2 regions of the Bradyrhizobium sp. SHOUNA76 genome follow, and region 2 is predicted to be linked to the other one. Evidence: riboswitches for the same ligand, from Rfam matches in the RefSeq annotation. Region 2 holds a riboswitch; the other holds the start of a gene.
The links. Region 2 has a riboswitch for S-adenosylmethionine ahead of MOV74_RS18980 (O-succinylhomoserine sulfhydrylase). Riboswitches for the same ligand answer to the same signal wherever they lie in the genome.

Region 1: another riboswitch for S-adenosylmethionine. It lies ahead of MOV74_RS12250 (homoserine O-acetyltransferase); the one in region 2 lies ahead of MOV74_RS18980 (O-succinylhomoserine sulfhydrylase).

Annotation. Positions count from the first base shown of each region.
Region 1 covers NZ_JALBHA010000079.1:1,760-16,719, reverse strand. The annotation lists gene MOV74_RS12270 (DUF2125 domain-containing protein) at 1-611, shown strand, start outside; gene MOV74_RS12265 (prephenate/arogenate dehydrogenase family protein) at 680-1,615, opposite strand; gene hisC (histidinol-phosphate transaminase) at 1,612-2,709, opposite strand; gene MOV74_RS12255 (chorismate mutase) at 2,746-3,594, opposite strand; SAM riboswitch at 3,753-3,832, shown strand; gene MOV74_RS12250 (homoserine O-acetyltransferase) at 3,924-5,120, shown strand; gene metW (methionine biosynthesis protein MetW) at 5,122-5,787, shown strand; gene MOV74_RS12240 (alpha/beta fold hydrolase) at 5,903-6,766, opposite strand; gene MOV74_RS12235 (TIGR02594 family protein) at 6,967-7,749, shown strand; gene MOV74_RS12230 (MOSC domain-containing protein) at 7,861-8,649, opposite strand; gene clpB (ATP-dependent chaperone ClpB) at 8,887-11,526, shown strand; gene MOV74_RS12220 (hypothetical protein) at 11,836-12,741, shown strand; gene MOV74_RS12215 (hypothetical protein) at 12,760-13,053, shown strand; gene MOV74_RS12210 (hypothetical protein) at 13,148-14,770, opposite strand; partial or broken gene MOV74_RS12205 (M23 family metallopeptidase) at 14,925-14,960, opposite strand, start outside.
Region 2 covers NZ_JALBHA010000172.1:924-10,753, reverse strand. The annotation lists partial or broken gene MOV74_RS18985 (SGNH/GDSL hydrolase family protein) at 1-132, shown strand, start outside; gene MOV74_RS18980 (O-succinylhomoserine sulfhydrylase) at 199-1,386, opposite strand; SAM riboswitch at 1,461-1,540, opposite strand; gene MOV74_RS18975 (2'-deoxycytidine 5'-triphosphate deaminase) at 1,621-2,757, shown strand; gene MOV74_RS18970 (PAS domain S-box protein) at 2,923-3,342, shown strand; gene MOV74_RS18965 (hypothetical protein) at 3,447-4,499, shown strand; gene MOV74_RS18960 (MATE family efflux transporter) at 4,666-6,111, shown strand; gene MOV74_RS18955 (hypothetical protein) at 6,108-6,623, opposite strand; gene MOV74_RS18950 (SRPBCC family protein) at 6,737-7,135, opposite strand; gene MOV74_RS18945 (VOC family protein) at 7,272-7,631, opposite strand; gene MOV74_RS18940 (hypothetical protein) at 7,736-8,095, opposite strand; gene MOV74_RS18935 (helix-turn-helix transcriptional regulator) at 8,227-9,066, opposite strand; gene MOV74_RS18930 (methylated-DNA--[protein]-cysteine S-methyltransferase) at 9,175-9,753, opposite strand.

The sequences.
Region 1 (14,960 bases), on a different contig from region 2:
ATCATCCTGTGATCGAGACCGTGCTCCATGTCGCGCAGGGCAGCATCCAGGGCGTTCACCCCCTGCTCGCCGAGCCGTTCGAGGCGGACACGCGCGCCAAGGTCACCGGCCTGTCCGACCTGACGCCAAAGCCCTGGCCGCAGCGCTTCCGCGAGATCCAGGCCGCCGGCGGCCATATCGAGATCGTCCAGTCGCGGATCCAGCAGGGCGAGATGATCGCGGTTGCGGCCGGCACGCTCGGCCTCTCCGCCAACGGCCGGCTCGACGGCGAATTGCAGATGACGGTGACGGGCCTCGAGCGCGTGATCCCGGCGCTCGGCATCGAGAAGATGCTGGAGGAGGGCGTGCCGCAGGCGACGCTCGACCGCGTCGCGCCGGGCGTGAAGTCGCAGGACCTCAACAACCTCTTCGGCGCGCTCGACCGCGCCGTGCCCGGCCTGGGGAAGGTCATCAAGCAGAACGCCAATGCCGGCGTTGCCGCCGGCATCAACTCGATCGGCACCGAGAGCACGCTGGAAGGCAAGAAAGCGAGAAGCTTCCCGCTCAAGTTCGTCGACGGCGCCGTGCTGCTCGGCCCGGTCAAGGTCGGCCAGATCCCGCCGCTGTATTGAAGACCTCTCGTCATTCCGGGTTCGACGCTGCGCGTCGCCCCGGAATGACGGGAAATGGGGAGGCGCCGCTACGGCTTCTTCAGCGCGCCGTGCTGCCGGCCGAAATCCGCCGCCGCCGAATCCTGGCCGATCTCGACGATGCCGCGGCGGATGGCGCGGGTGCGGGTGAAGTGGTCGAACAGCGCCTCGCCGTCGCCGCGGCGGATCGCGCGGGTGAGCTTGGCGAGGTCCTCGGTGAAGGTGCCGAGCATCTCCAGCACGGCCTCCTTGTTGGCGAGGAAGACGTCGCGCCACATCGTCGGGTCGGAGGCGGCGATGCGGGTGAAATCGCGAAAGCCGCCGGCGGAGAACTTGATGACCTCGGATTCCGTCACCTGCGCCAGCTCGTCCGCGGTGCCGACGATGGTGTAGGCGATCAGATGCGGCAGATGGCTGGTGATCGCGAGCACGAGATCGTGATGATCCGGCGTCATGACCTCGACCTTGGCGCCCATCGCCGCCCAGAACGCGCGCAGGCGATCGGTGGCCGCGGCGTCGACGCCTTCGGGCGGGGTGAGAATGCACCAGCGGTTGATGAAGAGCTCGGCGAAGCCTGAATCCGGACCCGAATGCTCGGTGCCCGCCACCGGATGCGCCGGCACGAAATGAACCGACTTCGGCAGATGCGGCGCCATGTCCCTGACGATCGCGCCCTTGACCGAGCCGACGTCGGAGATGACAGCGCCTGGCTTCAGGTGCGCGGCGATCTCCTGAGCCACAGGTCCGCAGGCGCCGACGGGAATGCAGAGGATGACGAGATCGGCATCCTTCACCGCTTCCGCATTGGTCGCCACGACCTGATCGACGATGCCGAGCTCCATCACCCGCGCGCGCGTCTTCTCCGAGCGCGCGGTTGTGACGATCTCGCCCGCCAGGCCCTGGAGCTTCGCAGCGCGCGCGATCGAGCCGCCGATCAGGCCGAAGCCGATCAGCGCGACACGCTGGAAGTGCGGATCCGCGCTCATTTGCCGGCCACGAAGTCGCGCAAGGCATCGACCACGAGGCGATTGGCTTCCTCGGTGCCGATGGTCATGCGCAGCGAATGCGGCAGGCCGTAGTTCTTCAACGCGCGCAGCACCAGGCCGCGCTTGGTGAGGAAGGCGTCGGCATCATCAGCGGTCTTGCCCTTGTCGGTCGGGAAGTGGATCAGCACGAAATTGGCGACGCTCGGCGTCACCTTCAGTCCGAGCTTGCCGATCTCCTCGGTGAGCCAGTTGCGCCAGGTCTCGGTGAACTGCTTCGACATCGCCTGGTGCGCAGTGTCCTCGATCGCGGCGACCGCGGCATACATCGCGGGTGTCGACACGTTGAAGGGACCGCGGATGCGGTTGACGGCGTCGATGATGTGCTCGGGACCGAACATCCAGCCGATGCGCAGCGCCGCGAGGCCGTGGATCTTCGAGAATGTGTGCGTCACCACCGTATTCTCGGTGGTGGCGACGAGCTCGATCCCCATCTCGTAATCGTTGCGCGAGACGTAATCGCAATAGGCGGCATCCAGCACCAGCAGCACGTGCGAGGGCAGGCCGGCGCGCAGCCGCTTGACCTCGTCGAACGGCACGTAGGTCCCGGTCGGATTGTTGGGGTTGGCGAGCCAGACCAGCTTGGTGCGCGGCGTCACGGCTTTCAGGATGGCGTCGACGTCGCAGGTGAGGTTGGTCTCCTGCGCGACGACATTCTTGGCACCGACCGCCATGGTCGCGATCGGGTAGACCAGGAAACCGTGCGTGGTCGAGATCGCCTCGTCGCCGTGGCTGAGATAGGTGTGGGCGAGCAGGTTGAGGATCTCGTCCGAGCCGGCGCCGCAGATGATGCGGTTGGGATCGAGCCCGAAGGAACGGCCGATCGCCTCGCGCAGCACGCGCGAGGTTCCTTCCGGATAGTCCTCCAGATGGTCCGCCACGCGCTTGAACGCCTCGATCGCCTTGGGCGAGGGCCCGAACGGCGTCTCGTTGGCCGAGAGCTTGAATACCTTGCGACCCGGCTCGGCGACCGGGCTCTTGCCGGGCGTGTAGGGCGCAATATCGAGAATGCCGGGATTCGGCACGGGGCGGGACATCTTCAACTCCGAAAATGGCGGGGCGTGGCGCGCGGTTTACGATTTCGCCCCGGTCGGGGGCACCGTATAGCGCGTTGCGTGGCTGCCGACGAGGGCCGTGGAGCGGACCGAGGCCCCCGCCTCGATCAGGGCAGCCCTGATTTTGTCGATGCTGGTCGCACCCGTGACCGAGACCAGCAGCGCCGCGCCGTCGAAGGCGGTGTCGGGCACCGCCACGATCTCGGCGAGCGGCGACAAGGCACGCGCGACCTCGGCGTTCCATCCCGAGACGCGCACACTGAAGGTCTCGACCTCCGTCACCAAAGCGCTGTCGGCGACGCGCGAGATTGCGAACACCGGCAGTGCGGCCGGATGGTCGGCGCGCTCGACGAAGGGCAGCCGCGCGATGATTTTTGGCGCGCCTTCTTGCTCGAGCGAGAGCCACCAGGGCGTGCGGCTTGAGGTCGCCGAAACCAGCGCCAGATCGCCCTTGGATTTCGCCACCGCCTCGACCGCGGCCTGCGCGCTGAAATGCGCGACGTAGGGCACCGTAAAACCAAAATGGAAGCGCGCGGAATCGCGCATCGCCGGCTCGCTCACCGAGATGTCGGCATGCACGGAGAACGGCGCCTGCACATAGGTGAAGGTCGAGATGATGACGCGCCAGATGCTCTCGACCGTGTCGAGCGGCAGGATGCCGCGATGGCGCTGCACGAGGTCGCGCATCATGGCGGCCTCACGCGCCGGGCGGAACGCGGAGCCGACCTCCTGGGTCTGCTTCACCTGGATCAGGCGGTCGATGATGTCGCCGCGCTGCATGAGGAGGCGATGCATGCCCTCATCGATCGCGTCGATCTCCTTGCGCAGTTCCTGCAGCGATGGTGGCGCGGGCGGGCGTTGGGACATGTCTTGGCTGTCGATCGTTTCGATTGGGGGATGCCCTGATTAGGCAGTCGGGGCGGTGAAAGCAAAGAGAAATCACGTCCTTTTCGGTCGACGCGACAGAGGCGAATTGAGCCGATCCGGGCCGCGACTTGACGAAAACCGCCCAAGACGGTAGCTTTTGCCCGTTCCGTGGTCATTTGAGCCGGCCGGCTTGCAGCCACGTTAAAAAACTCGCTAAACAGGCCGGGGACGCTTCCGATCCCGGCCGAACCTATCGTTCAGGCCGGGTTTTTCATGGCCTGATGCAAGTGGCGATCAAGCGTTTGATCGCAAACGAGGTCGATGGTCAGATGGGTGGCGTCAAATCGATACCGAGTCCTGCGATCAGCGCCGACGAGCGGTCGCACGAAGTGGATCATCCGAGCTCGCAGGTCGCGCATTTCGGCACCGAGCAGCCGCTGCGGCTCGATTGCGGGGTCGATCTCACCCCGTTCCAGATCGCCTACCAGACCTATGGCGAGCTCAACGCCGATCGCTCCAACGCCGTTCTGATCTGCCATGCGCTGACCGGCGATCAGCATGTCGCCAATGTGCATCCCGTCACCGGGAAGCCCGGCTGGTGGGAGACGCTGGTCGGCCCCGGCCGCCCGATTGATCCCAAGCACTACTTCATCATCTGCTCCAACGTGATTGGCGGCTGCATGGGGTCGACCGGGCCCGCGTCGATCAATCCGTCCACCGGCAAGGTCTGGGGCCTGGATTTCCCTGTCATCACCATCCCCGACATGGTGCGCGCGCAGGCGATGTTGATCGACCGGCTCGGCATCGACACGCTGTTTGCGGTCGTCGGCGGCTCGATGGGCGGCATGCAGGTGCTGCAATGGACCGCCGCCTATCCTGCCCGCGTGTTCTCTGCGCTGGCGATTGCCTGCTCGACGCGGCACTCCGCGCAGAACATCGCCTTCCACGAGCTCGGCCGCCAGGCCGTGATGGCCGATCCCGATTGGCATGGTGGCGGCTATGCCGATCACGGCATCCATCCGCATCGCGGGCTCGGGGTGGCGCGGATGGCGGCACACATCACCTATCTCTCGGACGCCGCGCTGCATCGCAAGTTCGGCCGGCGCATGCAGGACCGCGAGCTGCCGACCTTCTCGTTCGATGCGGATTTCCAGGTCGAGAGCTATCTGCGCTACCAGGGCTCCTCCTTCGTCGAGCGCTTCGACGCCAACTCCTACCTCTATCTGACGCGCGCGATGGACTATTTCGACATCGCCGCCGACCATGGCGGCGTGCTGGCGAAGGCGTTCGCCGATATCAAGACCCGCTTCTGCGTGGTCTCGTTCACCAGCGATTGGCTCTTCCCGACCTCGGAATCGCGCGCGCTGGTGCACGCGCTGAACGCCTCGAGCGCGCGGGTGTCGTTCGCCGAGATCGAGACCGATCGCGGGCATGACGCCTTCCTGCTCGACGTTCCCGAGTTCTTCGACATCTCCCGGGCCTTCCTGCAATCGGCAGGCAAGGCGCGTGGACTGAAGGGTAGCTAGCATGTCGGTGCAGGAAGTCTTGCCGCTGGGCGGCGTTACGACCGGGAAGTCCGGTGATTTTCGCGCCGATCATCGGCTGGTCGCCGAGATGGTCAGGCCGGGCTCGAAGGTGCTCGACGTCGGCTGCGGCGAGGGCGATCTGCTTCAGCTTCTGGAGACCCGCGGCATCGACGGCCGCGGCATCGAGCTGTCGCGTGAGGGCGTCAACCGCTGCGTGGCCAAGGGTCTTGCGGTGGTGCAGGGCGATGCCGACACCGACCTCGTCAATTATCCGGATGACGCCTTCGACTACGTGATCCTGTCGCAGACGCTGCAGGCAACGCGGCAGCCGAGGGTGGTGTTGGAGAATCTGCTGCGCATCGGCCGCCGCGCCATCGTCTCGTTCCCGAATTTCGGCTTCTGGAAGATGCGGCTCCAGCTTCTGATCGGCGGCCACATGCCCCGCACCGAGAATTTGCCGGCGACCTGGTACGACACCGCCAACATCCATTTCTGCACCATCAAGGATTTCGTGCAGCTCTGCGACGAGATCAACGTCAAGATGGAGCGCTCGGTCGCACTCGATCTCTACGGCCGCCCGGTGCCGCTGAACCTGCCGTGGTGGGTGTGGAACATGTTCGGCGAGCAGGGCGTGTTTTTGCTGAGCAGGGGCGGCGGGAAATCGTAGTTTCTCGTCATTGCGAGGAGCCCTTGCGACGAAGCAATCCAGACTGTTTCCACGGAGGTAGTCTGGATTGCTTCGCTGGCGCTCGCAATGACGGAGTAAGCGGCTATAGCGGTGCCTAATGCGCCGCCAGCGACCTCGGATCGCGCGCCGGCCAGCGGCCCACTTCCACCAGCGTCACGAACCGCTCGACGCTTTCGTTGAACAGCGCGGGCTCTTCGAGATTGAGCACGTGACCCGATTTCGGAAACATCGCCAGCCCCGCCGCGGGCAGATGCTTCTTCAGGAACAGGCTGGGCCCAACGCACGGATCGTCCTCGTCGCCGCAGATGATCAGCGCCGGCGTCGTCGCCTTCTTGATCGCATCCGTCATCGTGTAGATCGAGGGGCGGCCGCCCTGGAAGCCGCGCATCGTGCGCGCCGAACCCTTGGCGTCATGTCGTGCCAGCGCGGCGTAGAAATCGGCGTGCCCGCGCGGATCCTTCACCAGAAAGGGAATCCGGCTCGGCGCCTCGCGCGTGACTTTCGCGACCTCGGCGGAGCCCAGCGTCTCGAACTGCTCGGCATTTGCGCGGCATTGCTTGCGCCAAGCGTCGAGGTTCTCGAGTTCCGAGCCGGAGCCGACGCCGGCCAGCGTCATCGACAGCGCGCGTTGTGGCGCGTTCAATCCGATCTGGAGCGACGAGTAGGCGCCCATCGACAGGCCGACGAGATGTGCGCGCTCGATCTCGAGATGATCGAGCACCGCGAGCGCGTCGCTGTAGAAATGCGTGTAGCTGTAGACCTCGCCCTCGGGAACGTCCGACGGCGTGTAGCCGCGCGCCGAATAGGTGATGCAGCGATGGCCGCGCGACAAGTAGCGCATCTGCGGCTCCCAATTGGTGTAGTCGGCCGCGAATTCGTGCAGGAAGATGATCGGCGTGCCGCTGCCCGCTTCTTCGAAATAAAGACGGCACCTGTCCTCCGCGACGGCGTAAGGCATCGGGTTTTCTCCCTGAGGGTGTTGCGGCATTGGAATGCCGTTCTGCAGTTCACGCATGTGAGTTCTAACACCCGTTAACCTGCGCGCAAAATCTTTCAGAACGCGTCTTGATCTCGCCACATCAGGATTCTGATACGCAAAGCAGATGTCGGCCACCGCACGGGCCGATCGGGAAGTGGGGTGTCAACGAAGGATGAAGAATGTTTGAGTTGTTTGCGTCTCGCCTGTCGCGTTGTGTTGTCGCGCTGGCGATTTTCTTCGCGGCGGTTGCCTCGTTCATTTCTCCGGCCTCAGCGCGGCCGCATCATCGTCATAGCGCAGAGCGGCACGCTTACGTGCACCACGGCAGGCATCATCATTACCGCCACCATGCACGCAGCTCGCGCTTCGAGCGCGGCGCGGCGCAGTTGCAGGCGAGCGGATTCGGCAACGCTTTTGCCAGCTATGATCCGAACGCCAATAGCCCAGGCGTTGTCATGAGCGGCAATGGTGGAACGATCATTAGCGGCAGCGGTCGAATGGCCGCGAGCGGTAGCCGTCGAATGGCTATGCGCGGTGGCGGTAGCGATGGAATGGCCACGAGCGCGAACGGCGGCATCGCCGGTAGCGGCATGAGTAACGGCGGCTTCGGCGGTGGATCGGGCCTCGTCTCGGAGGCGCGCCGCTATGTCGGCAGCAATCCGACCGGGCGCGGCAGCCTGTGGTGCGCGCGCTTCATGAACATGGTGCTGCAGCACACCGGCCATCAGGGCACGGGATCCGACATGGCGAGCTCGTTCGCGCGTTACGGCACGCGCGTTTCCGGTCCGCAGGTCGGCGCAATCGCGGTGATGTCGCGCGGCGGCCGCGGCGGTCATGTCGGCATCATCACCGGCGTCGACGCGCAGGGCAATCCGATCATGATCTCCGGCAACAACGGCAATCGCGTCCGCGAGGCGCCGGTCTCGCGCGGTCGGATTTATGCGTATGTGATGCCGAACTAGCCATGGAGCCGTAGGGTGGGCAAAGGCGCGAAGCGCCGTGCCCACCAGCGGTGTGTCAGCATTCGAGAACGAAGTGGTGGGCACGCTTCGCTTTGCCCACCCTACGGCCGCTTAGATGAGCTTCGGCTCTTCCACCGCAACGGCATCGCCCACGCCGATCTCGCCACCTTCGATCACCTCGGCATAGATGCCGCAGTCCATGTGGCCGAGGTGGCGCGAGAGCGTGGGCGGGATTTCGAGATCGCGCTTGCCGGTCTCGGGATCGACATTGGTGGCAGGGCAGCGGACGATGCGCTTGACCACTTTCAGCCGGGCCTGCCCGATCGCCAGCGTCTGGCCGACGAGATCGAGCTCCGACCAGGCCGGCCAGCCCTTCACGTAGAGATTGGCGCGGAAGCGCAGCGGGTGAACCGCGGCGCCGCCCAGCATGGACTCGATGGCGCGGACACTGCCGAGATTGATGATGGAGACAACCTTGCGGGCGACATCGGAGAAGCTGTGGTCGCGGCCGGACAGCACCTTCGGAGGCCCCTTCAGCTCCCGCTGAAAGTTCTCCGTGAAGTAGCGCTCGATGGCAGCGCGCCCGGCTGCGGTCTCCAGGTCGCCGCTGGCGACGGTCTGGCCATCCCTGCGGATGGTCAACACATTGGTGGCGTCGTCGAACCGGCTGTCGAGCTCCGCGAGCCGCTCATTGCGCGCCAGCATCAGGAATTGGATTTTCGGCTTCCATTCGGGCGCATCAGGGTCGAACCCGCTCGGTCCGTTCTCGATGGCATAGCGGCGGTCCGCCGGTAGGGTTTGGCCGACCCGCAAAGGGGCGCGCGACAGGCGTTCCGGCGTCAGGCCCTTGATCGGGTAGCGGTAGAGGCCGGTGATCTCGGCAGTGTGGCTGGCTGTCATGCCGCTACTTAAGGGATTCGATCCGGACCCGCCAAGCTCGCGGATCAGCGCACGAAATTGTGAAGTCGCCTCTTTCGCATCCGCAGCCTGCTTCCCACATCTGCGTCAGGCCGGCGCAATGTCGGCAAAATACGACCGTTACCGGTTGAGAAACGTCAATGCGGTAATCGGAAACCCAATGAAGATGCCGTTTGGGGTGCCTTAGGGGCCCCGAGGGCAGGCCGAGGGACAGAAAAGATGAATATCGACAAATATACCGAACGCTCCAGGGGCTTCGTCCAGTCTGCGCAGTCGCTGGCGATGCGCGAGGGGCACCAGCAATTTTCCACCCTGCACGTGCTGAAGGTCCTGCTGGACGACAACGAGGGCCTGGCTTCCGGCCTGATCGATCGCGCCGGCGGCAATTCCCGCGCAATCCTGAAGGCGACCGAGGACGCCCTAAACAAGGTGCCGAAGGTCTCCGGCGGCGGTGCCGGGCAGATCTATCTGGCGCCCGAGCTCGCCCGCACTTTCGACGCGGCCGAAAAGGCCGGTGAGAAGGCCGGCGACAGCTTCGTCACCGTCGAGCGGCTGCTGCTCGGCCTCGCGCTGGAAAAGACCAGTGAGGCGGGCACGATCCTGAGCAAGGGCGGCGTCACCCCGCAAAACCTCAACGCGGCGATCGAGGCGCTGCGCAAGGGCCGCACGGCTGACAGCGCGACCGCCGAGAACGCCTATGACGCGCTGAAGAAATATGCCCGCGACCTGACCCAGGCTGCGCGCGACGGCAAGCTCGACCCGGTCATCGGCCGCGACGAGGAGATCCGCCGTACCATCCAGGTGCTCTCGCGCCGAACCAAGAACAACCCCGTCCTGATCGGTGAACCCGGCGTCGGCAAGACCGCCATCGCCGAAGGCCTCGCGCTGCGGATCGTCAATGGCGACGTGCCGGAGAGCCTGAAGGACAAGAAGCTGCTGTCGCTCGACCTCGGCGCGCTGATCGCCGGCGCGAAGTATCGCGGTGAGTTCGAGGAACGGCTGAAGGCCGTACTTCAGGAAGTGACCGGGAGCGAAGGCACTTTCATCCTGTTCATCGACGAGATGCATACGCTGATCGGCGCGGGCAAAGGCGACGGCGCGATGGACGCCTCCAACCTGCTCAAGCCGGCGCTCGCCCGCGGCGAGCTGCACTGCATCGGCGCGACCACGCTCGACGAGTACCAGAAGCACGTCGAGAAGGACGCGGCGCTGGCGCGGCGCTTCCAGCCGATCTTCGTCAGCGAGCCCTCGGTCGAGGACACCATCTCGATCCTGCGCGGCCTGAAGGACAAGTACGAGCAGCACCACGGCGTGCGGATCACCGATTCCGCGCTTGTGGCTGCGACGACGCTGTCCAACCGCTACATCACCGACCGCTTCCTGCCCGACAAGGCGATCGACCTGATGGACGAGGCCGCCGCGCGGCTGAAGATGCAGGTCGATTCCAAGCCGGAAGAGCTGGATTCGCTCGACCGCGAGATCATCCGGCTCAAGATCGAGCAGGAGGCCCTGAAGAAGGAAAGCGATCCCGGCTCCAAGACCCGGCTCCAGACCCTGGAGAAGGACCTCGCCGAGCTCGAGGAGAAGTCTGCGGCGCTGACGGCGCGCTGGAGCGCGGAGAAGAACAAGCTCTCCGATGCCCAGAAGCTGAAGTCCGAACTCGACGGCTTGCGTGTCGAGCTGGCCAATGCGCAGCGGCGCGGCGAATTCCAGAAGGCCGGCGAGCTGGCCTACGGCCGAATCCCCGAGCTCGAGAAGCAGCTTGGGGATATCGAGGCGCGCGAAGGCTCCGGCGAGATGATGGAGGAGGCGGTCACCGCCAACCACATCGCGCAGGTGGTCTCGCGCTGGACCGGTGTGCCCGTCGACAAGATGCTGGAGGGCGAGAAGGAGAAGCTCCTGAAGATGGAGGAGCAGCTCGGCACCCGCGTCGTCGGCCAGGCCGAGGCCGTGCGTGCGGTCGCAACCGCCGTGCGCCGTTCGCGCGCAGGCCTGCAGGACCCGAACCGTCCCACCGGCTCGTTCATGTTCTTAGGCCCCACCGGCGTCGGCAAGACCGAGCTGACCAAGGCGCTCGCGGAGTACCTGTTCAACGACGAGACCGCGATGGTCCGCCTCGACATGTCCGAATACATGGAGAAGCACTCGGTCTCGCGGCTGATCGGCGCGCCTCCGGGCTATGTCGGCTATGACGAGGGCGGTGCGCTCACCGAAGCGGTGCGGCGCCGGCCTTATCAGGTGGTGCTGTTCGACGAGATCGAGAAGGCGCATCCTGACGTCTTCAACGTCCTGTTGCAGGTGCTCGACGACGGCCGCCTGACCGACGGCCAAGGCCGTACCGTCGATTTCCGCAACACGCTGATCATCATGACCTCGAATCTCGGTTCGGAGTTCCTGGTGAACCAGCCGGAGGGCGAGGACACCTCGGCCGTGCGCGAGCAGGTGATGGGAATGGTGCGCGGGCATTTCCGCCCCGAATTCCTCAACCGCGTCGACGAGATCATTCTGTTCCACCGCTTGCAGCGGAGCGAGATGGGCCGGATCGTCGAGATCCAGTTCGCGCGGCTGCAGAAGCTCCTCACCGACCGCAAGATCGTGCTGAGCCTCGACGCTGCCGGTCGCGACTGGCTCGCCGCCAAGGGCTGGGATCCCGCCTACGGCGCAAGGCCGCTGAAGCGCGTGATCCAGCGCCATCTCCAGGATCCGCTCGCCGAGATGATCCTGGCCGGCGACGTCAGGGATGGCGATACGGTCGCGATCTCGTCCGAAGGCAACGTGCTGACCTTCAACGGCAAGGCACCGCAGACCGCCGAGATTGCGCAGTTCGAGGCGCCGGTGCCGAAGCGCAAGCTGAACTGAAGGACGGCGGTCAGTACCTGAAACGACAAGCCGCCCCGGAGAGGTCAGCCTCTCCGGGGCGGTTTGTTTTGCGGCTGGCCCGCTAAGTAACTGCGGATGCGAAGCCAGGCAGTTCGGGGCGTGTCAATCATCGCGGCGCAGCCTTACCGGAATATGCGCGCTACCTACAATTTTGACGCAATGCACGCAAAAGGGATGTTGTGCAAAAGATACACGGTACGCGCTTTAGCGCTCCGGGTGTGCGAATCTTCTTGAACAACCGGCCACGCCGTCGCCACAATCCTTACCGGGGAGTTAAGGGGGCGTGAGATGCGTGGCGTGGTGGCGTTGCGTCGACAGGGCATGGCAGTCGCCGTTTGTGTGTTGGCTGGCCTGCTCTTGTCGGGTTGCAAGACATTCGATGGACAGCCGGATCGACTGTATCCGGTCGCTACCGAAGTGGAGAGCGCGAAAACGGCTTTGGATGCCATGGCGCTGAGCTATAAGGACGCGACCAACGACGAGGACCGGAAGCGCCATCGCAACGAATATATAGCGCTCCGCATGTATATCATCGATGCTGAATTCACCAATTTCGAGAGTGCTCTGACAAGAGAGCGGGGGGAGTTCGGTTTTACGACAGCTTTGACGACACAGGCTCTGAGCACAGCCGGAGCGGTATTCACCCCTGCAAACACTGTCCGAACATTGAGCGCGCTTGCGGGAGGTGTGAACGCCACTCGAGGTTTTTATGATTCAGAGCTTCTGGTTAGCAAGACCATACAGATCATCCAGTCACAGATGGAAGCAAAGCGGGACGACGTTGCAGCCCGCATCATCAAGAAAGTTGACTATCCTCCGACCACCTATCCACTCGCCGCTGCGCTTCACGATCTCGAGGATTACTACCGTGCTGGAACGCTTACTGCAGGTCTGATCAAGGCGACGGCGGAAGCGGGAGACGCAGCATTAGAGGCGTCGGATAAAAAAACCGCTGCGATGGTGCTACAGGGCGGCACGTTCAACAGGAACGACCAGAATATGCAGCTCGTTCAACGTTATCTTTCTCCGGCCGATCCGAAGATTCTTACGGCTCGAACCGCGTTGTTGACCAAGTGTCTCGTGAGTGCTGGCTTCAATGCCCCTCCAGCAAACTATGCCGTCGATCCGAGCAGTACCGGCGTCAGGCTGATTATGATCAAGTGCGCCAGCGATGCGCGCGATCCCATGAAATGAACCAAGGGAGAATGTCGTATGGCTCTGTTTACCAGCCCCGCGGATTTCACAGAGGAAGACGAAGCGCAAAACAAGGTGGATCTGAAATCGCAGGTTACACTTTTTATCGGCCAGCCGACGTCGACGAAAATCGAAATCAGCAGGACCACCGAAGGTTATCACGCTGAATTTACGGGCGATAGCTCTCCGACGAGTCCGGGCACTGGAGTTGATCAGGCAACGACGGCGGCCTTTGCCGCCCTTGATGACGCCTCGAAGACCAAGATCACGATGGTGAAGCAATCGAATGGAAATTGGACTGTAACCAGTTGAGCATAAAGTAAGGAAAAATCGGCGTCCCATGCACGTGGCTGCCTAACTGGGACGCCGTGTGGGAGTTCTGCGGCGGCCGATCCGTCGGCGGTCGCTACTTCTTCGTGACCTTGTAAATCGCGTTCTCCACGTCCGAGGTCACGTAGATCACCCCCGTGCCGCCAACCGCGACGCCGGTCGGAATATGTGTCGGCAGTCCGCCGGGCGCGCCCACGAGGCCGATCGGGAGATTGGCCGCGATCTCGGTGATCTTGCCGCTCTCCGGTTCGATCTCGATCAGCCGCTTGGCGCCGACCTCGGCCACGATCAGCTTGCCGTCGCTCCCGCGTGCGATGCCCTCCGGCATTTTCAGCGCCTTGGCGAGCACGGTCTTTTCGCCGTTGCTGTCGATCCTGGATACGATGCCTGCAAAGGCTTCGGTGACGTAGACCTCGTCAGCCTTCCCGCCGACGAGGCCGACCGGGCCCTCGAGGTCGCCGATCAGCGTGGTGCGATCCTTGCCGTGCTCGCCCTCGACGCGCACCTTGACCAGTGACTTGGTGCCGAGCTCGGCCACCAAAATGGTGCCGTCCGCGAGCACGATCGCATCGTGCGGCGCCTTGAAGCCGTGCAGCATGTCGCGCGTTGCGCCGGTCTTGCCGTCGATCACCTGCACGGTGCCGGTGAACCAGCTCGACAGCACCACATCGTTGCCCCTCGCCGTCGCGCTCATCGGGTATTCGAGCGCGGTGCCGGCGGCGTGCATGCGCGCCTTCTCGGTGACCTCGCCGGTCGCGCCGTCCACCGTGCGATAGGCGAACACGTCGGCGACGTGGATGGTATCCTTGCCGTTCTCCGAGGTGACGCCGATGCCGCCGGGCAGGGCGAGCTTGCCGATGATGACCTGCTTCGCCTGGCCGGTCGCGGGATCGATCTCCTGGATGCCGTTGTCGGCCATGTTGGAAACGTAGATGCGGTCCTTGTCGTCGATCGCGAGATTGTCCAGCGACGGCTTCAGCTGCGCGACCATGGTCTTGACGCCCGATTTGGGGTCGACCCGGACCAGCTGGCCAAGCGCGGTATCGACGACCCAGAGATCGCCCTTGGAATCGAAATTCACCGCGGCCGGGACCTTGAAGCCGTCGGCGACGACGGTCAGCTCGGCCTTGTCGACGTCGACTTTGGCGACCTGTCCCTTGAACCAGAGCGGACCGTAGAGCTTGTCGTCGGGACCGAACTCGAAGCCGTTGAGGCCGCCCATCTTCTCCATGATCTGGCGCGGTGGTTTGACGCCCTCAACGTCGATCTCATAGAGCGTGTCGCCGAGGAAAACGGTGGTGGCGTAGAGCCTGCCGTCCTTGCGGAAGGCGAGCGAGTTGATGCCGGGAAGGCCGCTGGCGAGCTTCTTGATCGGGCCGTCGCCCTTGCGCGAATAGAGATCGCCGGCGAGGAAACCGGTCCAGGCCATGGTGCCATCAGGCGCGAATGCGATGTCGTCGGCCATTCCGATCGGAGCCGGGATTGCAACCTTGGCGGTACCGCTTGATATGTCCACCTCGTAGAGCGCCGCGCCGGCGACGCTGCCGGCGAACAGATGGCCGGCCTTGTCGATTCCGAGACCGTGCACGCCATGGAACGCCGAGCCGGGGACGAGCTTCGTCACCTCCCAGCCGTCGGCCGATGCGCTCGTTGGGGCCAAAAGCGCAGCGAAGGCTGCGCAGGCGAGCCTGTTCTTCATGGCGAGACCTCCCGTTTTTTGGAAAGTATTCGCCCCTCACGCGGCTTTGGCAAACAAAACTTGACGTTGTGAGTGACGGCGCAAAACGGCCTTGCTCGATAACGTTGAAATTCGGATCGTGTTTGGAGATGTCGGCCGATTGCCGGTTGACGACTTACCGGTTGGTGACCTGCAGCGGGCCGCCGGTCGC
Region 2 (9,830 bases):
GGCCTGCACATGAACGATTGGGGCTATGCCTGCTTCGCCCAGCTGCTCGGCGACGACATCATCCGCTCCGTCGGCCAGATCAAGCTCGGAGTGAACGCGCCGGCGGACGTGCGGACCTATCGGCCGATGTAACTGGAAGCGAATGGGGAATTGCGAATAGCGAATGGGGATTTCCATTCGCCATTCGCTACTCGCCCCTCAGGCCTTCTCCAGCGCCGCCGTCAGATCCTCGATCAGATCATCCGCATGCTCGAGTCCCGCGGAGAAGCGGATGAAGCCTTCGCCGATGCCGAGGGCGGCGCGGTCTTCGGGCTTCAGGCGCTGATGCGTCGTGGTCGCCGGATGCGTGACGAGGCTCTTGGCGTCGCCGAGATTGTTCGAGATCCTCGCAAGCTTGAGCTCGTTGAGCACGCGGAACGCAGCCTGCTTGCCGCCCTTGACCTCGAAGCCGACCAGGGTCGAGCCGCCGCGCATCTGCTTCTTCACCAGCGCCGCCTGCGGATGATCGGCGCGGCCGGGATAAACCAGCCGTGCGATCTTCGGATGGCTCGCCAGCACCTCGGCGATCCGTGCCGCGGTATCCGTCTGCGCGCGCACGCGCACGCCGAGCGTCTCCAGGCCCTTGAGCAGGACCCAGGCGTTGAACGGCGAGATCGACGGGCCGGTCTGGCGCATGAAATTGTGGATGTGCTCGGCGATGAAGGCTTCCGAGGACAGGATGACGCCGCCGAGGCAGCGGCCCTGGCCGTCGATATGCTTGGTCGCGGAATAGACCACGACGTCGGCGCCGAGTGCGAGCGGGCTCTGCCAGATGGGGGTTGCGAACACGTTGTCGACGATGAGCCGCGCGCCGCCCTTGTGCGCGATCTCTGCGATGCCGGGAATGTCGAGCACATCGAGCGTCGGGTTAGTCGGGCTCTCCAGGAAGAACGTCTTGGTGTTCGGCCGCACCGCGCGCTGCCACTGGTCGAGGTCGAGCCCGTCGACCAGCGTGGTCTCGATGCCGTAGCGCGGCAAGAGGTCCTGCACGACGTAGAGGCACGAGCCGAACAGCGCCCGCGAGGCCACGACGTGATCGCCGGCCTTGAGCGGCGCCAGGATCGCGGTCGTCACCGCGGCCATGCCTGTTGCCGCCGAGCGGGCCGCCTCGGCGCCCTCGAGCTCGATCATGCGGCGCTCGAACATCGCGATGGTCGGGTTGGAGTAGCGCGAATAGATGAAGCCCGGATCCTCGCCCTTGAACCGCGCCTCGCACTCCTCGGCGCTGTTGTAGACGTAGCCCTGGGTCAGGAACAGCGACTCCGACGTCTCGCCATATTGCGAGCGCAGGGTGCCGGAATGGACCAGGCGGGTTTCGGGACGGTAGTTGGTGGTCGACTTCGACATAGGTACCTCCGACATGACCGCCTCGTCGAAAACGGTCACAAAAAAACCGGCCTGGATATCTCCACGGGCCGGGATCACAGAGGTCCCCGGCCTGTTTAGCGACTTATTTAACGTGGCTGCAAGCCGGCCGGCTCAAATCACCACGGGATAAGTGATGCTCATATTCCGCAATGCCCTTTCCGTCAAGGCGTCCATCGGATAGCCGTAAAAGGCTTGTATTTTCCGCATGTCCGGATGCATTTGACCCCTGATGAGGATCCCCGGTTGACGTTTACGGTCGCGCCAGACGCCAATGGTATCCTGCCCGACCGCATGATCGCGGCGATGGCGGACGCGGGGCTTATCCTGCCCGCCTACGACTTCGTCGAGAGCCAGATCCAGCCGGCGAGCCTCGACTTGCGTCTCGGCGACATCGCTTACCGCGTCCGCGCCAGCTTCCTGCCCGGTCCCGGAGCCACGGTGGCCGAGCGCATCGACGAATTGAAGCTGCACGAGTTCAGCCTCGCCGACGGCGCGGTGCTGGAGACGAACTGCGTCTATATCGTGCCGCTGCTGGAGAGCCTCGCGCTGCCGCCGGAGATCGTCGCGGCCGCGAACCCGAAGAGCTCCACCGGCCGGCTCGACGTCTTCACCCGCGTGATCGCCGACGGCACCCGCCGCTTCGACATGATCGGCGCCGGTTATCACGGCCCGCTCTATGCCGAGATCAGCCCGAAGACGTTTCCGGTGCTGGTCAGCGAGGGCTCGCGCCTGAGCCAGGTGCGCTTCCGCACCGGTGACGCCATCCTCAACGCCGACGAGCTCGATGGCTTGCATGCCGCCGAGCGCCTCGTCGACATCGACGATGCCGATCTGTCCGGCGGCGTCGCCGTCTCCGTCGACCTGTCCGGTGAGAGAGCGAACGGCTTCGTCGGCTATCGCGCCAAGCGCCACACCGGCGTCGTCGACGTCGATCGTCGCTCCGGGTACTCGGTCGAGGACTTCTGGGAGCCCATCTCGGCGCGTCCCGACGGCAGCCTGATCCTCGATCCCGGCGAGTTCTATATCCTTGCCTCGAAGGAAGCCGTGCAGGTGCCGCCCGATTACGCCGCGGAGATGGTGCCGTTCGATCCCTTGGTCGGCGAATTCCGCGTGCACTATGCCGGATTCTTCGATCCCGGCTTCGGCTATGCCGGCGCCGGCGGATTGGGATCGCGTGCTGTGCTCGAAGTGCGCTCGCGCGAAGTGCCGTTCATTCTCGAGCACGGCCAGATCGTCGGCCGGCTCGTCTACGAGAAGATGCTGGCGCGCCCCGACGCGATGTACGGCCAGCGCATCGGTTCCAATTACCAGGCTCAAGGCCTCAAACTATCGAAGCATTTCCGGGTGTAGCGGCACATTCTACTGTCATGCCCCGGCTCGACCGGGGCATCCAGTACGCCGCGGCTTATCGGATCAATCACCACGGCCTCTGGAATACTGGATCGCCCGATCAAGTCGGGCGATGACATCGGTGTGTCAGGGTGCGAAGTGAAATCCGGGCTACGAGGTGACCAGATGAGCAATCAATCCGAGCTCGACGCAAAGATCGCCGAAGACGTCGCGGACGCGCTGATCTATTCGGATCGCTCCGGCACGATCATGCGCTGGAACCGTGCGGCGACGGCGCTGTTCGGCTTCTCCGCTGCGGAAGCGCTCGGCCAGAACCTGGACCTGATCATTCCCGAACATCTGCGCGCTGCGCACTGGAAGGGCTTCGAGGCCGCGCTCGCCAGCGGCACGATGAAGCTTGCGGGCAAGCCGACGCTGACCCGCGCGCAGCACAAGAGCGGACGCAAGCTCTACATCGAGATGACCTTCGCGCTGGTGCGCGATTCCGGCGGCAACGTTCTGGGATCTGTGGCGATGGCGCGCGACGTCACCGAACGGGTCGAGCGAGAGCGCGGCGCCAAGACGGCACCGCCGCAAACTTCGTGATGCGGAATTGGCGGGCGGTCGCGCAGGGCGCCCTGCTTGGACGTCATGTTGCTTGCCAGAAGGTGCGGTGACACACTCGATCAAAACAACGATCGGGAGCGAACATGACCGCGGCATCGGACCTCGCGCAGGAAGCTCAATGGAAGCGCTGGCGCGCGGTCGCGGACCTCTACCATGCCTACTTCACCGGCCTCATCCTCACCGTCGTCACGCGGCGCGGACCTGCGGATGCCGCCGAGTTCGTCTTCCGCGTATTTCGCCGCCAGCAGCAGGAGCGCTTCCTGCCGGGCTTGCAAAAGCTCGGCCTCAGTCGCCTGCCGCCGGCGGTGGCGGCCGCGCAATATCACTACCTCTCCAACTGGATCGGCGGCGTGCATGTCGAATACATGTATGAGAGCGACACCAAGGCCTGGATCCGCTATCCGCCGCCGCGCTGGATCTGGAAGGGCACGGCGATCTGCGGCGTCCCGGGCGAGGTTTCCCGCGCGATGCTGCGCGGCTGGCACGCGAATAATGGCGTCGCCCTCGGCGATCTCCGTCTTGGCTTCGTCTGCACCAAGCAGAGCGTCGATGGCCAGGACGGGCTCGAAGGCTACTATCATCAATACGACCATCCGCTAGAACTCGATCAGCGCCTGGTGTTCGCGCGGCATCTGGAAGCGCCATTGTTTGACGCCAAGACCGCGCCGGCGCTGCCGGTCGCCAGTTGGCCGAAGCCGCGTCTGGAGAAAGCCTATCGCAACTACGCGATGGAATATGTGCGCACCGCCGCGCCCGTGATGGTGCAGCTGTTCGGCCCGGAAGACGCCGGCTATCTGCTGCACCTCACCGGCAAGCTGATCGGCATGCAATACTTTGACGAAGTCGCAGCCGCGCTGGCGATGAGCCGCGGCGGGGCAGGCGAGTTCGCATCGTTCCTGGGCGCGCTGTTCGCCGCGCAGGACGACGCGACGGAGACCGCGCAATCCGAAGGCAGCTTCGAAATCCGCCAGCAGAGCTGGAAACTGATGGATGACGTCACGGACTATCACCCCGCCTGCGCCAGGGTGCTGGAGGGATTGTTCGAAGGCCTGGCTGCGGGATGCGGGCGGCATATCGGCGTGCATCTGCGCCCATCCGCAGGCGGCCGCCCGCCGCTGGTGTGGACGATCGAATAGCTCCACCCATCGAAATGCGCTGCCGCAGGGCACGCCTGCATCTGGCGCAGGAGCAATCGCTCCGCGCCGTGCTAACAAGCTCTCAACGCGCCCTGCGCGCGAAGAAATTTATTGTCACACCTACGCATTGCCGCGCCGCAAAGAGCGCTCATGCCCCGGAGAGGATATGTCCGACATCGCCGAAATCCCGGTCGATGAGCAAGAGCGTCCGCTGCCGCCGCCTCCGCAGCCGATGCGAAGCGCGCTGACCGACGGGCCGATCCTGCGCACGCTGCTCGGCCTCGCCTGGCCCAACGTGATCGCACTGTCGGCCGGCACCTGCACGGTGATCGCGGAGACCTCCTATATCGGCCGGCTCGGCGTCGAGGCGCTGGCGGCGATGGCGCTGGTGTTTCCGACCGTGATCCTGACCATGACGATGTCGGGCGGCGCCATGGGCGGTGCGGTGGCTTCCGCCATTGCTCGCGCGCTCGGTGCAGGCGATCGCGAACGGGCCGGCACGCTTGCCGCGCACGCAATGCTGATCGGAATCGGCTTCGGCGTCGTCTTCATGCTGGGCATGTTGATCTTCGGGCCCCGGGTGCTCGAAATGCTCGGCGGCCGCGGCGATGTGCTGACCCATGCGGTTGCGTATACGCAGGTGTTTTTCGGCGGCGCCGTGCTGCCCTGGCTGCTCAACACCATGGCCGGCGTGCTGCGCGGCACCGGCAACATGAAGCTGCCGTCGTTCCTGATCCTCAACTCCGCGGCGTGGCAGATCGTGCTCGGCGGCACGCTCGGTCTCGGCCTCGGACCGGTGCCGCAGTTCGGCATGCGCGGCGTCGCGGCCGGCGCGCTGATCGCCTATTCCATGAACATCTGCATCATGGGCTGGTACCTGTTCTCCGGCCGCGCGCGTGTCACGCCGAAGCTGCGCGGCCTGCGCATCCAATGGGTAATGTTGTTCGACATCCTCAAGGTCGGCGCCATCGCCTGCTTCTCGCCGCTGCAATCGGTGCTCACGATCTCGATCTTCACCCACATGCTGGCGACGTTCGGCACCGCGATCCTCGCCGGCTACGGCATCGGCGCGCGCCTCGAATTTCTGCTGACCTCGATCGCGTTCTCGTTTGGCATCGCCTGCGTGCCGATGGTCGGGATGGCGATCGGCGCGGGCAACATCGCGCGGGCCCGGCGCGTCGCCTGGATCGCCAGTGCAGCTGCCTTCGTCGCCGTCGGCGCGCCGGCCTGCGTCGTTGCGATGTTCCCCGATCTCTGGATCAACATCTTCACCGACAGCGCGGCCGTGCGCGCGGCAAGCCATCAATATCTCTCGACGGTCGGACCGTTCTACGCGTTTTTCGGCATTGCCACGACGATGTATTTCTCGTCGCAGGGCGCCGCCAAGGTGATCGGGCCGGTGCTGGCGCAGACGGCGCGGCTGATCTACATCTCCGCCGTCGGCTGGTGGCTGTCGACCCATGAAGCCACCGCGCAGAGTTTTTTCTGGCTGGCTGCGAGCTCGATGGTCGTGCTCGGCCTGCTCTCATCCTCCAGCGTCTTGCTGACGCGCTGGGGACCGCGCGCGAGCAAGGCTGCGATCAGACCAGCTCTGTCCGGCGCCGCCGATTAGCGATGCCTGTGGCGGCGATGGCCGCCGCCGCCGACATTGGCGAGCCGCATCAGCTGCGGGATCATCGCCATCATGTCGCCGCCACCGGCACCACCGAGCATGCCCATGATGTCGCCGCCGCCCATGCCGCCGAGCCCGGTCGGCATATAAGCGCCTCCGCCCATCGGCGTGTAGCCGCCGTAATTCGGCGCGCCGAAGCCGCCGCCGAGAGTGCCGCCGCCGAGCCCATTGAGACCGCCGCCGCCCATCATGCCTCCGAGCCCACCGCCGCCATTCTCCATCATGCGGCTCATCATCGGGCCCATGGTCTGCATCATCATGGCGAAGCGGCGCTTGCCCATCTTCGCCTTCATCATCTCAAGCATCGGCGCCATCTGGGTCATCATGTCCTCGCCGCCGGTGCCGCCTCCACCGCCGAACCCTGCAAGCTGCGCCTTCGCCGGCGTGCTCGCGACGGAAAACAGCAGCAGCACAGCCGCCGCCTGGCAGATCACCTTGTCCGCACCTCTCATGGCATGCTCCTCGCGTGCGCAGCGCCGCCGGGAGAGCGGAGCCAACCGGACGCACGCGGGCATGATTGCTGACGGCGAGGGCGGAGCTCTGTGAGAAAATTCACAGAGGCGGATCAGCCTGCGGGCGGAAACGCCCGGTGTATCGCCACCACGGCCTCCTTGGTCTGCCCCTGAACGTAGGGCGCAAGCTCGTTCGGCAGCATGTCGATGGTCCAGACCAGGCGGCATCGCGTCTCACCGTCGGCAATCACCTGCACCGAGGCGCTGTAGTGCTTCAGTCGCTCGTTGTTGATGGCGTAGACGAGGCGCTGCCGCGCATCGTCGCAATCGACCAGCACCTCGCGGGCCACCGACCCGTTGGCGAAGGTGACGATGCGCGCATCGCCCTCGAGCGTGCAGGCCGTGACGAATCCGGGCGCCAGCCGCTGATGCAGCGCGCCGAAGTCGCGCACCGCGTCCCAGACGTCGCGCGCCGGGGCGTTGATGAGGATGTCGTTGTGGATGGAGGCCATGGGAGTTTCCTCAAATGCAGTCTTGTAGGGTGGGCAAAGGCGCGTAGCGCCGTGCCCACCATTTGGATCGATGCGGGCGGTCGGTGGGCACGCTTCGCTTTGCCCACCCTACAAGGTCTCGTGAACGGCTGACGGCTCAGCTACAAACCGCCTCGACATTGTTGCCGTCGGGGTCGATCAAAAACGCCGCGTAATAGGTCGGGCTGTAATCCTTGCGCGGACCCGCACCGCCATTGTCGCGGCCGCCGCTGTTCAGGCCTTCGCTGTGAAATGCCTTCACTGCGTCATGGTCCTTGGCACGAAACGCAATGTGCGCGCCGTCGGCGTTACGGCCCTTGTTCAGGTGTAGCCACAGCGCCGGCTCGCCCTTGGGGCCGAAGCCGGCATAACCGTCGCCGCTGGAGCACAGGACGTAGCCGAGCGGCGCCAGCACCGCGGTGTAGAAGCGCGTCGCGGCGTCGAGATCGGCAACGCGAAGTCCGATGTGGTCGTACATGTTCGTCTCCATTTGCAAAGCGCGCCGTGAATGGCGCGCGCCGGAGACGAAGCTAGTCGGGGAAGGGCGGGCGGCTCTTGGAGAATCTTGCGCTCGGAACCCGGCTAGTTCGCCGGCGCCTCCGATTGCCACCGGATCACCCGCTTCAGGTGAGAGACCTGAACCCACATGTTCGTTCCAATCACACTGACCGTTGCGACGATCAGCGCCGTGAGCTTTTGCGGGTCATGAAGGGCGAGAACGAGCAGGAACGCGGACAGGGCCGCCGTCACGCCGAAGCTGAACCAGAGCCCGATCAGGCGCGGTGCGAACCAGGCCGGCTGACCGTCAGTGCCCCATTGCATCGGAATCCTGCGCGAGGTGATCTGGCGGCCATAATAGACGGCGCAGCCGGCGATGAAGGCAAGACCGACGGCAAGCGCGATCAGTGTGGCGCCAATCACCTCACTCGGGGCACTGTTCATCTGCCGGCTCGCCGCCTCGAACGGACGTTGATTCGCCCTTTGGTTGTACTATCGCGCAACGTACCGCGAGCGCCAGTGCGTCGCGCCTGTCTGGTCAACAGACGGTTACCTGCGATGCGGGCCGACCTGTCTCAGTTGAGGACGAGACGTTCGGCGAAGATCCCGCGCTCCCCCTTCGAGGCCTGGCGAAATTTGGTCGGCGACACGCCGGCGGCGCGGTGGAAGGTGCGAACGAAGTTGGAGAGATCGCCGAAGCCGACGTCATAGGCGACATCGGTGACCGCGATGTCGTCGTCAGCGAGCAGCCGTGCCGCGTGCCGCAGCCGCGAGCGCACGAGATATTGATGCGGGGTGACGCCGAGCACGCTCGAGAACAGTCGCAGGAAGTGAAACGGGCTGAGCCTCGCCTGCTTTGCCGCCTGTTCGAGATCGACCTCGGCATGCGAGTTGTCGTCGATCCACAGCGCGGCCTCGACTGCGCGGCGGCGGTCGCGCGCATTGGGCGTGGCCGGCTTGCGCGCCGTGCCCGAGACCCCATCGACGAAGCGGCCGGCCAGGATCGGGCCGACCTCGTCGAGGCCGATGTCGCTGTTGCCATCTGCCGCCGTCTGGGCGAGCTCGCCCAGCACCATCAATTCGGGCAGCGGCGGCGTGGCGCCGACCCGCCAGATCTCGCGCCGCCCACCGAGTGCATCGACCATGTCCTCGCTGAGGAAGAACCCCAGGCAGACATCGCCGCTGACATGCTCATGCGTGCAGGTGTATTCCTCGCCGGGCGCGCCGACCAGCATCGAGCCCGCCACCAGCTCGAAGAATCCGGCGCGGCAACGGCAGCCAAAGCTGCCCGAGCGGACATAGGCGATGGAATGCCCGGTGCGGCATTCGGCAAACGGCGTATCGTCTGGTCCCGCATCGCAGCGAAACTCGAAGGCCGTGATCGATTGTGACGTCAGCAGCGCGGTCGCGTCCATCCCGCCTATCTAGGCATGATCCGGACAAGTGTGTAGCGGTTGTCCGACAAGATCATGCCCAAAAAACAAAGCCCAAAAAACAAAGCTAAGGTGCGATCAGATCGCGCCTTAGCCAGGCGCGCGCGGCGGAGCAACGGGCAGCAGCACCTCGAACAGCGTCTTGCTGGCGACGGGATGGGCGCCCTCCAGCGCCAGCAGCCGCCGCTTGGAGATCACCCCGCCGTAAGGCGACAGCCGGTCGGTGTAATTGCCGGCCTCCAGCACCCGGTGGCAGGGCACGACCAGCATGTAGGGATTTTTTGCGATCGCCTGCGCCACCGAATGCGCCGCGCCCGAGGCGCCCAGCGCCCTGGCGACCTCATGATAGGTACGCGTTTCCCCGCGCGGAATCGAGCAGGTGAACTCATAGACGCGCCGATTGAAGCCGGGCACGCCGCCGGCATCCAGGCTGACGTCGGAAAAATCGGGATCGCGGCCTTGCAGCAGGCCCACGATGCCCTCGATCGCAAGCTCGGCATTTTCGGACGGCCGCTGCTCGCGCGCCTCGGGATGGATTTGAAAAATCCGGCGGCGGGTGTCGATCTCCCGCGCCTCCGGCAATTGCACGGCGACCACGCCGGTGCTGCTCCAGATGATGCCGCAGCGCCCGATTGCCGTGTCGAATATCGAATAGCCACGCCCCACCATGCACACGCCCCACTCAGTGCACGTCTCTCCCCAGACACGAGATCATAACACCGCCACAATCCGGCGCACTCAAAATC